DNA from 3 places in the Bittarella massiliensis (ex Durand et al. 2017) genome. Region 3 is predicted to be linked to each of the others. Evidence: a T-box and tRNA genes for the amino acid it is inferred to sense, from the RefSeq annotation. Region 3 holds a T-box; the other regions hold tRNA genes.
The links. The T-box of region 3 lies ahead of pheS (phenylalanine--tRNA ligase subunit alpha). A T-box ahead of a tRNA ligase gene usually reads a tRNA of that ligase, here a tRNA-Phe.
Positions count from the first base shown of each region.

Region 1: it has a tRNA-Phe gene. The T-box ahead of pheS (phenylalanine--tRNA ligase subunit alpha) is inferred to sense a tRNA for this amino acid. The anticodon was not compared.
Region 2: it has a tRNA-Phe gene. The T-box ahead of pheS (phenylalanine--tRNA ligase subunit alpha) is inferred to sense a tRNA for this amino acid. The anticodon was not compared.

Region 1 covers NZ_WWVY01000014.1:32,567-35,826, reverse strand. The annotation lists gene adhE (bifunctional acetaldehyde-CoA/alcohol dehydrogenase) at 1-168, opposite strand, end outside; gene GT748_RS13010 (N-acetylmuramoyl-L-alanine amidase) at 544-1,275, opposite strand; tRNA gene GT748_RS13005 (tRNA-Cys) at 1,397-1,470, opposite strand; tRNA gene GT748_RS13000 (tRNA-Gly) at 1,547-1,622, opposite strand; tRNA gene GT748_RS12995 (tRNA-Phe) at 1,629-1,704, opposite strand; tRNA gene GT748_RS12990 (tRNA-Asp) at 1,710-1,786, opposite strand; tRNA gene GT748_RS12985 (tRNA-Val) at 1,792-1,867, opposite strand; gene GT748_RS12980 (ATP-dependent DNA helicase) at 1,984-3,260, opposite strand, start outside.
Region 2 covers NZ_WWVY01000014.1:29,074-32,333, reverse strand. The annotation lists gene GT748_RS12980 (ATP-dependent DNA helicase) at 1-863, opposite strand, end outside; gene GT748_RS12975 (nuclear transport factor 2 family protein) at 927-1,292, opposite strand; tRNA gene GT748_RS12970 (tRNA-Cys) at 1,411-1,484, opposite strand; tRNA gene GT748_RS12965 (tRNA-Gly) at 1,561-1,636, opposite strand; tRNA gene GT748_RS12960 (tRNA-Phe) at 1,642-1,717, opposite strand; tRNA gene GT748_RS12955 (tRNA-Asp) at 1,724-1,800, opposite strand; gene hslO (Hsp33 family molecular chaperone HslO) at 1,898-2,779, opposite strand; gene GT748_RS12945 (class I SAM-dependent DNA methyltransferase) at 2,780-3,260, opposite strand, start outside.
Region 3 covers NZ_WWVY01000001.1:174,650-177,909, reverse strand. The annotation lists gene GT748_RS00830 (hypothetical protein) at 1-352, opposite strand, end outside; gene acpS (holo-ACP synthase) at 430-783, opposite strand; T-box leader at 976-1,212, shown strand; gene pheS (phenylalanine--tRNA ligase subunit alpha) at 1,316-2,329, shown strand; gene pheT (phenylalanine--tRNA ligase subunit beta) at 3,051-3,260, shown strand, end outside.

The DNA of each region.
Region 1 (3,260 bases), on a different contig from region 3:
GATGCGCTGCTTGTTGGCCGCCATAGCTGCTTCATAGAAAATCTTGTCGACTTGTTCCTGAGTAAAGGTCGCAAATTCCTTCTGCGCCTCTCTCATTGCCTTCATTTTTGCGATCAGCGCCTCGACGCTGTCAATGAGGACAGGTGCGGTTTCGTTTTTCTTCGCCATACTGATTTTCCTCCAATGCGGTTGTTGGGTGGCTCTGCTTACTATATCCAAGTATATAGCATGGCGAGCTTTTTTCAAGTGGTAATTGATAATTTTTTAACGATGTCCTTCACTTTCTATTTCCCCAACAATTCTTTTTCTGTTTGAGCAGATTTTATCATCAAATTGATGGCCTTCCCCCTTTTCCGACAGAAAATTGTTGATTTGCCATCTCACTTTATTCCTATTATACCCTGTCGATTTGCATAAGAAAAGCCTTTTCAGGCAGAAATTATAATGCTTATTTTTGTTTGAGCTTCTCCCCTGCCCTTTTCCTCTGTCACACGAAAAATGCCCTCGCTCCTCATTGGGTGCGAGGGCACGGTTTTCTGTCTTTTAACGGGACTCCTGCCACTGGGAGGACTGCTCCAGGTAGGTACAGAGCCCCTGGTAGATGCAGAGGGCCAACTGCTGCTGGTAGCTGTTGTCTTTGAGTTTTGCCAGCTCCTCCGAATTGGAGATGAAGCCGCACTCGATGAGGACCCCCGGTGTGGTGCTGTTTTCCAGCAGAAAGTACTCCTTGCCGGAGGGCTTGTGCTCCCGGTGGCTCTCGGGCTGCAAGTTGGCGCGGATGGTCTGCTGGATACACTTGGCCAACAGCTCCCCCTCGGCGTTTTTCTTGTTGTAAAATACCTGGGAACCCTTGTTGGCGCTCTGGTAGGAGTTTTGATGGATGGAGAGAAAGATGGCGTTGGGGTGGTCATTAATCAATTTGAGGCGATTTCGCATGTCTGACTTCTTGCGCTGTGAGAGATTTTTTCCCTCGCTCTCGGTGGAGGCGTCCTGCTCTCGGGTCATGATGACGGTGTACCCCTGAAAGGCCAGGGTGTCCCGCAGCTTGAGGGCAATTTGCAGGTTGATGTCCTTCTCCACCACCGAACCCGACGTCGCACCGGAATCAAATCCGCCGTGGCCCGCGTCCAGGATGATGACCGGGCTCTTTTTGAGGTCGGCGTCGCTGGCAATGGCAAAGGTCGTGAAGTTGCAGAGGGTGATGACCAGGGCCAACAGGACCGAGATTCCCAGCAGGAGATAGGGGGGCTTGCACCTTTTTGCGACAAACAGCATATTTTTCACCTCTCGGTAAAGGTATGCTGTTTTGGCAGGGGTTATGTCTCGTCCCTTCGGCCCCCTCCCTGGCAGCATAAAAGAAAGCCCTGAACCAAAAAGTTCAGGGCTTTCTTTTATATGGAGGCGCCACCCAGAATTGAACTGGGGATAAAGGTTTTGCAGACCTCTGCCTTACCGCTTGGCTATGGCGCCGTATTCACGGTTATACAAAATATCTGCATAACCGGCTTTGTAAAACGGAAGGCGCTAATTTCTTAGCGCCTTTTTGTGGAGCGGGTTACGAGGCTCGAACTCGCTACCTCCACCTTGGCAAGGTGGCGCTCTACCAGATGAGCTAAACCCGCATAATTTGGTGCCTCCGGGCGGAATCGAACCACCGACACGGGGATTTTCAGTCCCCTGCTCTACCGACTGAGCTACAGAGGCCAAACTGGCGACCCGGAAGGGGCTCGAACCCTCGACCTCTAGCGTGACAGGCTAGCGTTCTAACCAACTGAACTACCGGGCCATATATGGTGGGAACAACAGGGCTCGAACCTGTGACCCCCTGCTTGTAAGGCAGATGCTCTCCCAGCTGAGCTATGCTCCCCCTCACAACCGCTGTAACTCATCCCTTCAGCGACGAGATTTATTTTACTATATCCACCCACTTCTGTCAATAGAAACTTTCGCATTTTTTCTCTTTTTCGGGGGAGCTTTTCCCCGCTAGAGCGCGCGCTCCTCCTCCCCCTCCCAAAAGGCCGTCAGCGACCGAGCGATGGCCTCTGGGGAGCGGACCGTCCGGGCATGGCGCCAGTGTTCGGGGAAGAGCTGGCGGTAACGGGGGGCCGAAAATCGCTCGTCTATCAGGAGGACCACCCCCCTGTCCCCCTCGCTGCGAATCACCCGACCCGCTGCCTGCAGCACCTTGTTCATGCCGGGGAACTGATAGGCAAAGGCAAACCCCATGCGATTTTGGCCCTCGTAGTAGTCGCGGATGACGTCGGTCTCGGGGTTTAGTTGGGGCAGGCCGACCCCCACCACGATGCTGCCGATGAGCCGCTCCCCTTGCAGGTCGATCCCCTCGGCGTAGATCCCCCCCAGCACACAAAAGCCCAACAGGCTGCCGCCCTGGGCGGGGGCGTCAAAGCGGGCCAAAAAGGCCTCCCGCTCCCCCTCGTCCATCTCCCCGGTCTGCACCGCCAGGGTGATTTCGGGATGCTCGTCCCGAAAGCGCTCGCAGACCATCTCCATATATTTATAGGAGGGGAAGTAGGCGATGTAGTTGCCCTCTCTGGCGGAGACCACCTGCCAGATGGCCTCGCTGACGGCGGCGGCGCTCTCCTCCCGCCGGTTGTACTTGGTGGAGATGGCGTCGTCCACCAGCAGGCAGAGGTTTTGCGCCGGGTAGGGCGAGGGCAGGGTGCAGACCTTGCTCCCCTCCCCGCCGCCCAAAACGGTGGCGAAATACTGAATGGGCGAGAGGGTGGCGGAAAAGAGGACCGCCGCTCTCCCCCGCTCCATCGCCTGCCCCAGCAGGTAGGAGGGGTCGACGCAGTACTGTTTGCTGATCACCTCTGTCCCCCTTCTCTCGCAGAAGAGGACATACCGCTCGTCAAAGAGTTGGGCGATCTTGAGGTAGCTGTTGACCTCAAAGTAAAAGGAGAGCACCGCCTGTAAGCGGGAGTCGGCCTTGTGGCGGTCCAGCCACTCCTCACACCTGCCCTTGAGGGCAGCGAGGCGATCGATAAAGTCGCTGTCCTGCTCTTTTTTGAGGAGGAAGCGCTCCTCCCCGCACTCCTTGCCCATGGCCACCATAGCGCTGTTGACCTTGGCGAGGGCAGAGCTGAGCTTTTTGCTGCCGGCATCTTTCCCCAGCAGCCGCTTGATCTCCAATACCTTTGACTTGTAGAGCCGGGCCGAAAACATCTCCCGCGCCCGGTCGGCCAGATTGTGGGCCTCGTCGATCAAAAAGACATAATCGCCCTGGCGCTCCTCCGAAA
Region 2 (3,260 bases), on a different contig from region 3:
GCGCGCTCCTCCAAAAAGCAGATTTTGTCCTTTGCGGTCAGGGAGACGCTGCGAAAGCGCAGGCCGCTCTCCCGCAGTTTGACAAGCCCTTCCTCCGCTGCCCGGCGGGCCACCGTCTTTGCGGTGAGGTAAAAGAGCTTTTCCGCCATTCCCTCTCCCACCGCCTTGACGGCGGGAAAGAGGGAGGAGATGGTCTTGCCCACCCCGGTGGGGGCCTGGCAGTAGAGGCGACCCCTCTCCTGAATGGTCTTGTAAACGGCGCCCATCATCCGCCGCTGGCCCTCGCGGTAGCGCGCAAAGGGAAAGGAGGTGGAAGAGATGCTGGCGTCGCGCTGGGCTGTCCAGCCCTGCCAGAAGTCGGCCCACACCTGGTAGCGGGAGAGCAGGTCGAAAAAGCCCTCCTCCAACTGGGCAAAATCCAGGCTGCGGCGGTGGCGGAGGATCTCGTCGGTGTCGATTTGGTAGTAGGTCAGGCGCAGGGTGAGGCGCTCTTTCCCCTCCTGCAGGGCATAGATGTAGCCGTAGCAGAGAGCCTGCGCCCAATAGGCGGCGTTGTCCTCCGGCCCGATGGAATCCAGCGAGACAGCCACCGTCTTGATTTCGTCGATGACCGTCTCCCCCTCCTCCTGGAGGATGCCGTCGGCCCGCCCCTGGATCCAAAAGGGGATGTCCCGATAAACCAGGTGGATGGAGAGGGTCACCTCGGGGCGGTATCCCTCCTCCTGCCGCTGCAGCTTCCGGTGGATGCGCGAGCCCTCCTGGGCCCGGTCGGCCCCTGCAAACCGGCTGTCAATGGAGCCGCTCTGGGTGGTGAGCGCCACCAATTGACGGACCGGCAGGCGGATTTCCGTGCGCTCCTCCATCTGTCAAACACCTCCCCTCTCCCGCCGGCAAAAGCCGCGCGCCTCTCCTTTAAAAGAGGGGGGTCACCCCTCGACGATTCTCGCGTCCATGTTCAAAATCAAGTTCCAGCTGCCGCCGGCGCACTTCCAGACGGAGATCACGTGAAAGAGGCCCGCCAGATCCGCGTCGCGGCTGTTGTCGACGGCCACCCGGAGCAGGTAGTGCAAAATCACCTCGTCCCTGCTGGCGCTGACGACCTCCATCTGCTCGATTGCGTATTCGGAGATGGAAAAGTCGGCGACCATCTCTGCATACTCGCTGCCATCGCAGCGGTAACCGCCGCATATCATCACCGCATTCGGCGAGACAAGGCGCCGAAAGGCGCCCCCATCTCTGCGGAGAACTGCCTCCCACATCTCGTGCTCCAGCCCGATGACCGTCTGTTCCATAGCCCTCTCCCCCCGGCGGCCAACCCCGCCGTTTTCTTTTCAGTATACCACAGTGCAGCGCAGCTGTGCGACGAAAAACAGCTGCCTTTGCATTTCATCAAAGACAGCTGTTTGCTGTTGGAGGCGCCACCCAGAATTGAACTGGGGATAAAGGTTTTGCAGACCTCTGCCTTACCGCTTGGCTATGGCGCCGTATTCACGGTTATACAAAATATCTGCATAACCGGCTTTGTAAAACGGAAGGCGCTAATTTCTTAGCGCCTTTTTGTGGAGCGGGTTACGAGGCTCGAACTCGCTACCTCCACCTTGGCAAGGTGGCGCTCTACCAGATGAGCTAAACCCGCGGAAATGGTGCCTCCGATCGGAATCGAACCAATGACACGAGGATTTTCAGTCCTCTGCTCTACCGACTGAGCTACAGAGGCACACATTGGCGACCCGGAAGGGGCTCGAACCCTCGACCTCTAGCGTGACAGGCTAGCGTTCTAACCAACTGAACTACCGGGCCATGTATACCAACTGAAAGAGAAAAGTGGAACTTTTTGATCTCTCTCAGGGTTGCCGTTTCTTGTCCGACAACGTTTATTAGTATACAGGAGATGTGTTTATCTGTCAATAGGATTTTTCAAATTTTTTAGCTCTTCCTGGGTGAAGTTGTATTTTTTTTCACAGAAGTGGCAGCAGACCTCCACCGGTTCTCCCTCGTCGATCATTTCCTGCAGCTCCTTATTCCCCAGGCTGAGCAGCGCCTTCTCCACCCGCTGGCGGGAGCAGTTGCAGCGGTACTCCACCGGGAACTCGTCCAGGATATTGGGGGCAAAGCCGTCGAGCACCCGCCCGATGATCTGCTCCAGAGACATCCCGCCCTCGAGCATCTGGGTGACGGAGGGCAGCTCTTTGAGGTTGCCCTCCAGCTGCTCGATCTCCTCCTCCAGCGCGCCTGGGAGAAGCTGCACCAAAAAGCCGCCGGCCGCCCGCACCGTCAAGTCGGGATTGACCAGCACCCCCAGGGCGCAGACGGTGGGGATCTGCTCGCTGGCGGCGTAATAGGCGGTCACGTCCTCGGCCACCTCGCCGCTCACCAGGGGCACACTGCCCACATAGGGGTCTTTCATGCCGGTGTCGCGAATGACCGTCAAGGTGCCGTCCCGCCCCACTGCGCCGCCCACATCCAGCTTTCCGTAGGGGTTGAGGGGCAGTTCCACCACCGGCCGGCTGACGGTGCCCCGCACATTGCCCCAGGCGTCGGAGACGGCGATGACATTCCCCGTCGGCCCCCCGCCGCTGAGGCGCAGGGTGACGCTCTGTTCCTTCCCTTTTAGGCCGCAGCCCATGATGGAGGCAGCGGTGAGCAACCTGCCCAGGGCGGCGGTGACCACGGCAGAGCTCTCGTGGATCTGCTCGGCCCGGGCGACAATGTCGGTGGAGTCGATGGCGGTCATCACCACTCCCCCATCTTCACTGATGGCGCGCAGTACACGTCCCATCTATTTTCCCTCCTTCTTGGCCAGGTATACCACCCGCTGGCTCTTCTCTGTCACCGGGCGGTCACGATACCCGTCAAAGCGCTGCAGCAGCGCAAATCCAGCCTCTTCCAAGGCCGTCTGTAAAAATTCAGGGGCATACCAGGTCTCTGAAAAACACTCGTCACAGCGGTCAAATCGGCCGTCCTCCCCCTCTTCAAAAAAGGTGAGGGAGATGTCGGTCACCCCTTCCTCCTCCCGCCACTCGTTCTGCCAGCCGCAGTAGAGGTCGCCCAAATCGTAGAGGTAGGCGTTGTTCCCCAGCACCTGGGCGTGCTTGTAGTGGGTGTTGACGTCAAAGAGAAAGACGCCGCCCTCCTCCATGAACAGGGAGACGCGGGAGAAGGCGCGGCGGACCGCCTCCCGGTCGGGCAGGTGGTTGACGGTGTCTAGGGTGGAGACGGCGGCGCGGATGGTCCCGTACAGGTCGAGCTCCTCCATCCCC
Region 3 (3,260 bases):
GGGTCTTGATGACATTGGCCACCGCCGTCCCCCGCATCGGTGCCCCGCCGGGGTTGATGCGCAGCCCCCCGTAGGTGAAGGAGAGGTCGGCGATGGTGATGATGCAGCCCAGCCCCTTGAGGGTCTCTGGGCTCTGCACCGTGAACTGGTAGGTGCCCTCCGCCGTCTTTTCCAGGTCGAGGGCGCAGGAAAAGCCCTCGCTCTCCACCGTCACATCGCAGGTAAAGGCCCCCTCAAAGGCGGTGGTGGGGTTTTTCACCCCCGCTCCCCCGTCCTTCTTGCAGCCGGCCAGCCCGCCCAGACAGCACAGCAGCGCCAGGGCGGCGGCCCACCCCCTCTTTGTCCGCGTCATCGCCTCTCCCGCCTTTCCCACAAACTGGTTCCCTCTACTTCTATGCAGAGAGGGGGCCGTTCATGTGCCGGGGCGGGCTAGAGCATCACCACAAAGGCCACGGCCTGGGTCCGGTCGTGACTGATGCTCACATCGATGGCCCCGCCCCCCGCCAGCGCCTGGGCGCGGGGGGAGAGGGAGAGCACCGGTTTGCCCCGGCGGTCCCGCAGCACCGAAATGTCCTGAAAGCCGACCCCGCGAAAGCCGGTGCCCAGGGCCTTGACAAAGGCCTCCTTGGCCGCCCAGATGCCGGCGGCCGTCTCGGCCGGGTGGCGGCGAGATGCCAGCAGCGCCCGCTCCCCCTCGGTGAAGCAGCGCGCCAAAAAGCGCGGATTTTCCAGGCAGCGGCGCACCCGCTCAATCTCGACGATGTCCACCCCACAGTGCAGCACGGCCAGTCCCCCTTTGCAACATCCATTTTGTTGATAATCCACTGAAACGTTGGCTTCCAGTAAACGGACTGCAAAGTACATTTACTGGAAACCGTCATCTACCTTCCCACTATACCAAATTCTGTCCGACTTTTCAAAAATTCGGCGGGCGGGGTGTTGAAACCGCCCAAAAAATGTGGTAGAGTAGGGGCAGTAAACGCAGTGACGAAGGAAAGTAACCGTCCACAGACCGCCTCACAGAGAGGGCCCGGCCGCTGAAAAGGGCCCGGGGCGGGCGGGCGGCGAAGTTCCCTTCCGAGCGGCCCCGCTGAACGGCTTGACTCAATAGGCGGGGACGGCAGGCCCCGTTACGGTTAAAAGAGTGTTTGCTCTATTGGCAAAAATCAGGGTGGTACCGCGGAAGCTGTTGACACGGCCTTCGTCCCTATAACAGGGGGCGAAGGCCGTTTTGTTTTCTCCCCCGTTCCCCGGCCGGGGCAGCGGCCAAAAAACGGGAGGGGCCCACGCCCCTCCGCAAAAAAGGAGTACAGAGATGAAAGAGGCACTGAAGAGGATCGAAGAGGAGGCGCTGGCCCAAATCGCCGCCGCCGAGGAGGGGCTTGACGAGCTGCGGGTCAAATACCTGGGCAAAAAGGGCGAGCTCACCGCCATCTTGAAGCAGATGGGCGGTCTCTCGGCCGAGGAGCGGCCGGTGGTCGGCCAGTTGGCCAACCGGGTGCGCGGCGGCATTGAGGAGGCCATCGCCCAGAAGACCGCCCAGCTGAAGGCCGAGAAGCTGGCCCGCCAGTTGGAGAGCGAGTCCCTGGACGTCACCATCCCCGGGCAGGCGCCCAAACTGGGCAAAAAACACCCCCTGACCCAGGTGCTCGACGACCTGACCGAAATCTTTTTGGGGATGGGCTTCTCGGTGGCCACCGGCCCCGAGGTGGAGTACGACTACTACAACTTCGAGGCCCTCAACCTCCCCCCCGACCACCCGGCCCGGGACACCCAGGACACCTTCTACATCACCGACAAGGTGCTGCTGCGCACCCAGACCTCCCCGGTGCAGGTGCGGGTGATGGAGCAGCAAAAGCCCCCCATCAAGATCATCGCCCCCGGGCGGGTCTACCGCTCCGACGCGGTGGACGCCACCCACGCCCCGGTCTTTCACCAGATCGAGGGGCTGGTGGTGGACAAAAACATCACCATGGCCGACCTAAAGGGCACCCTCAATACCTTCATCAAAAAGCTCTACGGGCCCGACACCGTCACCCGCTTTCGCCCCCACCACTTCCCCTTCACCGAGCCCTCGGCCGAGGTGGACACCCAGTGTTTCGCCTGCCACGGCAAGGGCTGCCGCCTCTGCAAGGGCGAGGGGTGGATCGAGCTGCTGGGCTGCGGGATGGTGCACCCCAAGGTGCTGGAAAACTGCGGCATCGACCCGGAGGAGTACTCTGGCTTCGCCTTCGGCATCGGTCTGGAGCGCATCGTCATGCGCCGCTACAACATCGACGACCTGCGGCTGTTCTCCGACAACGACCTGCGGTTTTTGAACCAGTTCTAGCCCCCACGAAAGGGGCTTCGTGCAAAGCGATCCTCGCTTTGCAGCCGCCCCTCTCGTGAACTCTCCCCAGCGGCAGACCGCGCTCACCGCACGGCCCGCCGAGAGGAGTTTCCTTGGCGGCAAAGCTGCCAAGGAAACAGAATTGAAATATTGGAGGATCGCCGGGTGCCCCAATATTGAAGAGACAGCGGCGGCGCTGCCGGAAAAACAGATGCGCGGCAGAGCCGCACAAAAGGAGCTGGCCGCCCGGGCGCATCGGATGCGCTGGCAGGGCTCTCGAGAAAGCTGGATACAAGCGCCGAGGGGCTGGCCGGTGCCCCGATGCCCCAGGGACAGCAGCGACGCTGGGAAGACGGGTGGACGGCGGGAGCGCCCGAGAACGGCCGGCTGCCGGGCGCACCAGATGCAGTGGCAGGGCCGCGAGAAAGCCGGATACAAATGCTGAAGGGCTGGCCGACACCCTGATACCCCAGGGACAGCAGCGCCGCTGCAAAGACAGGTGGGCGGCGGGAGCGCCCGGGAACGGCCGGCTGCCGGGCGCACCAGATGCACCGGCAGGGCTGCGAGAAAGCCGAATGCAAATACCGCAGGATTGACCGGTGCCCAATATCCTAGGGACAGCAGCCGCGCCACCTGGAAGACAGGTGGGCGGTCTCTCCGCCCCGCGCAAAAGGGGCGGCAACACCCCATTTTCTTACACAAACAGATGGAGGAATCGAGTATGAACCTTTCTTATAAATGGCTGCAGGACTACACCCCCTGCGACCTCGCACCCCGCGCCTACGCCGAGGCCATGAGCCTCTCCGGCTCCAAGGTCGAGGGCTGGTCCAGTCTGGCCGACGAAATCAAAAACGTGGTGGTGGGACAGGTGGTCTCCATCGCCCCCCACCCGCGCGCCGACAAACTGGTGGTCTGCCAGGTGGAGGTGGGC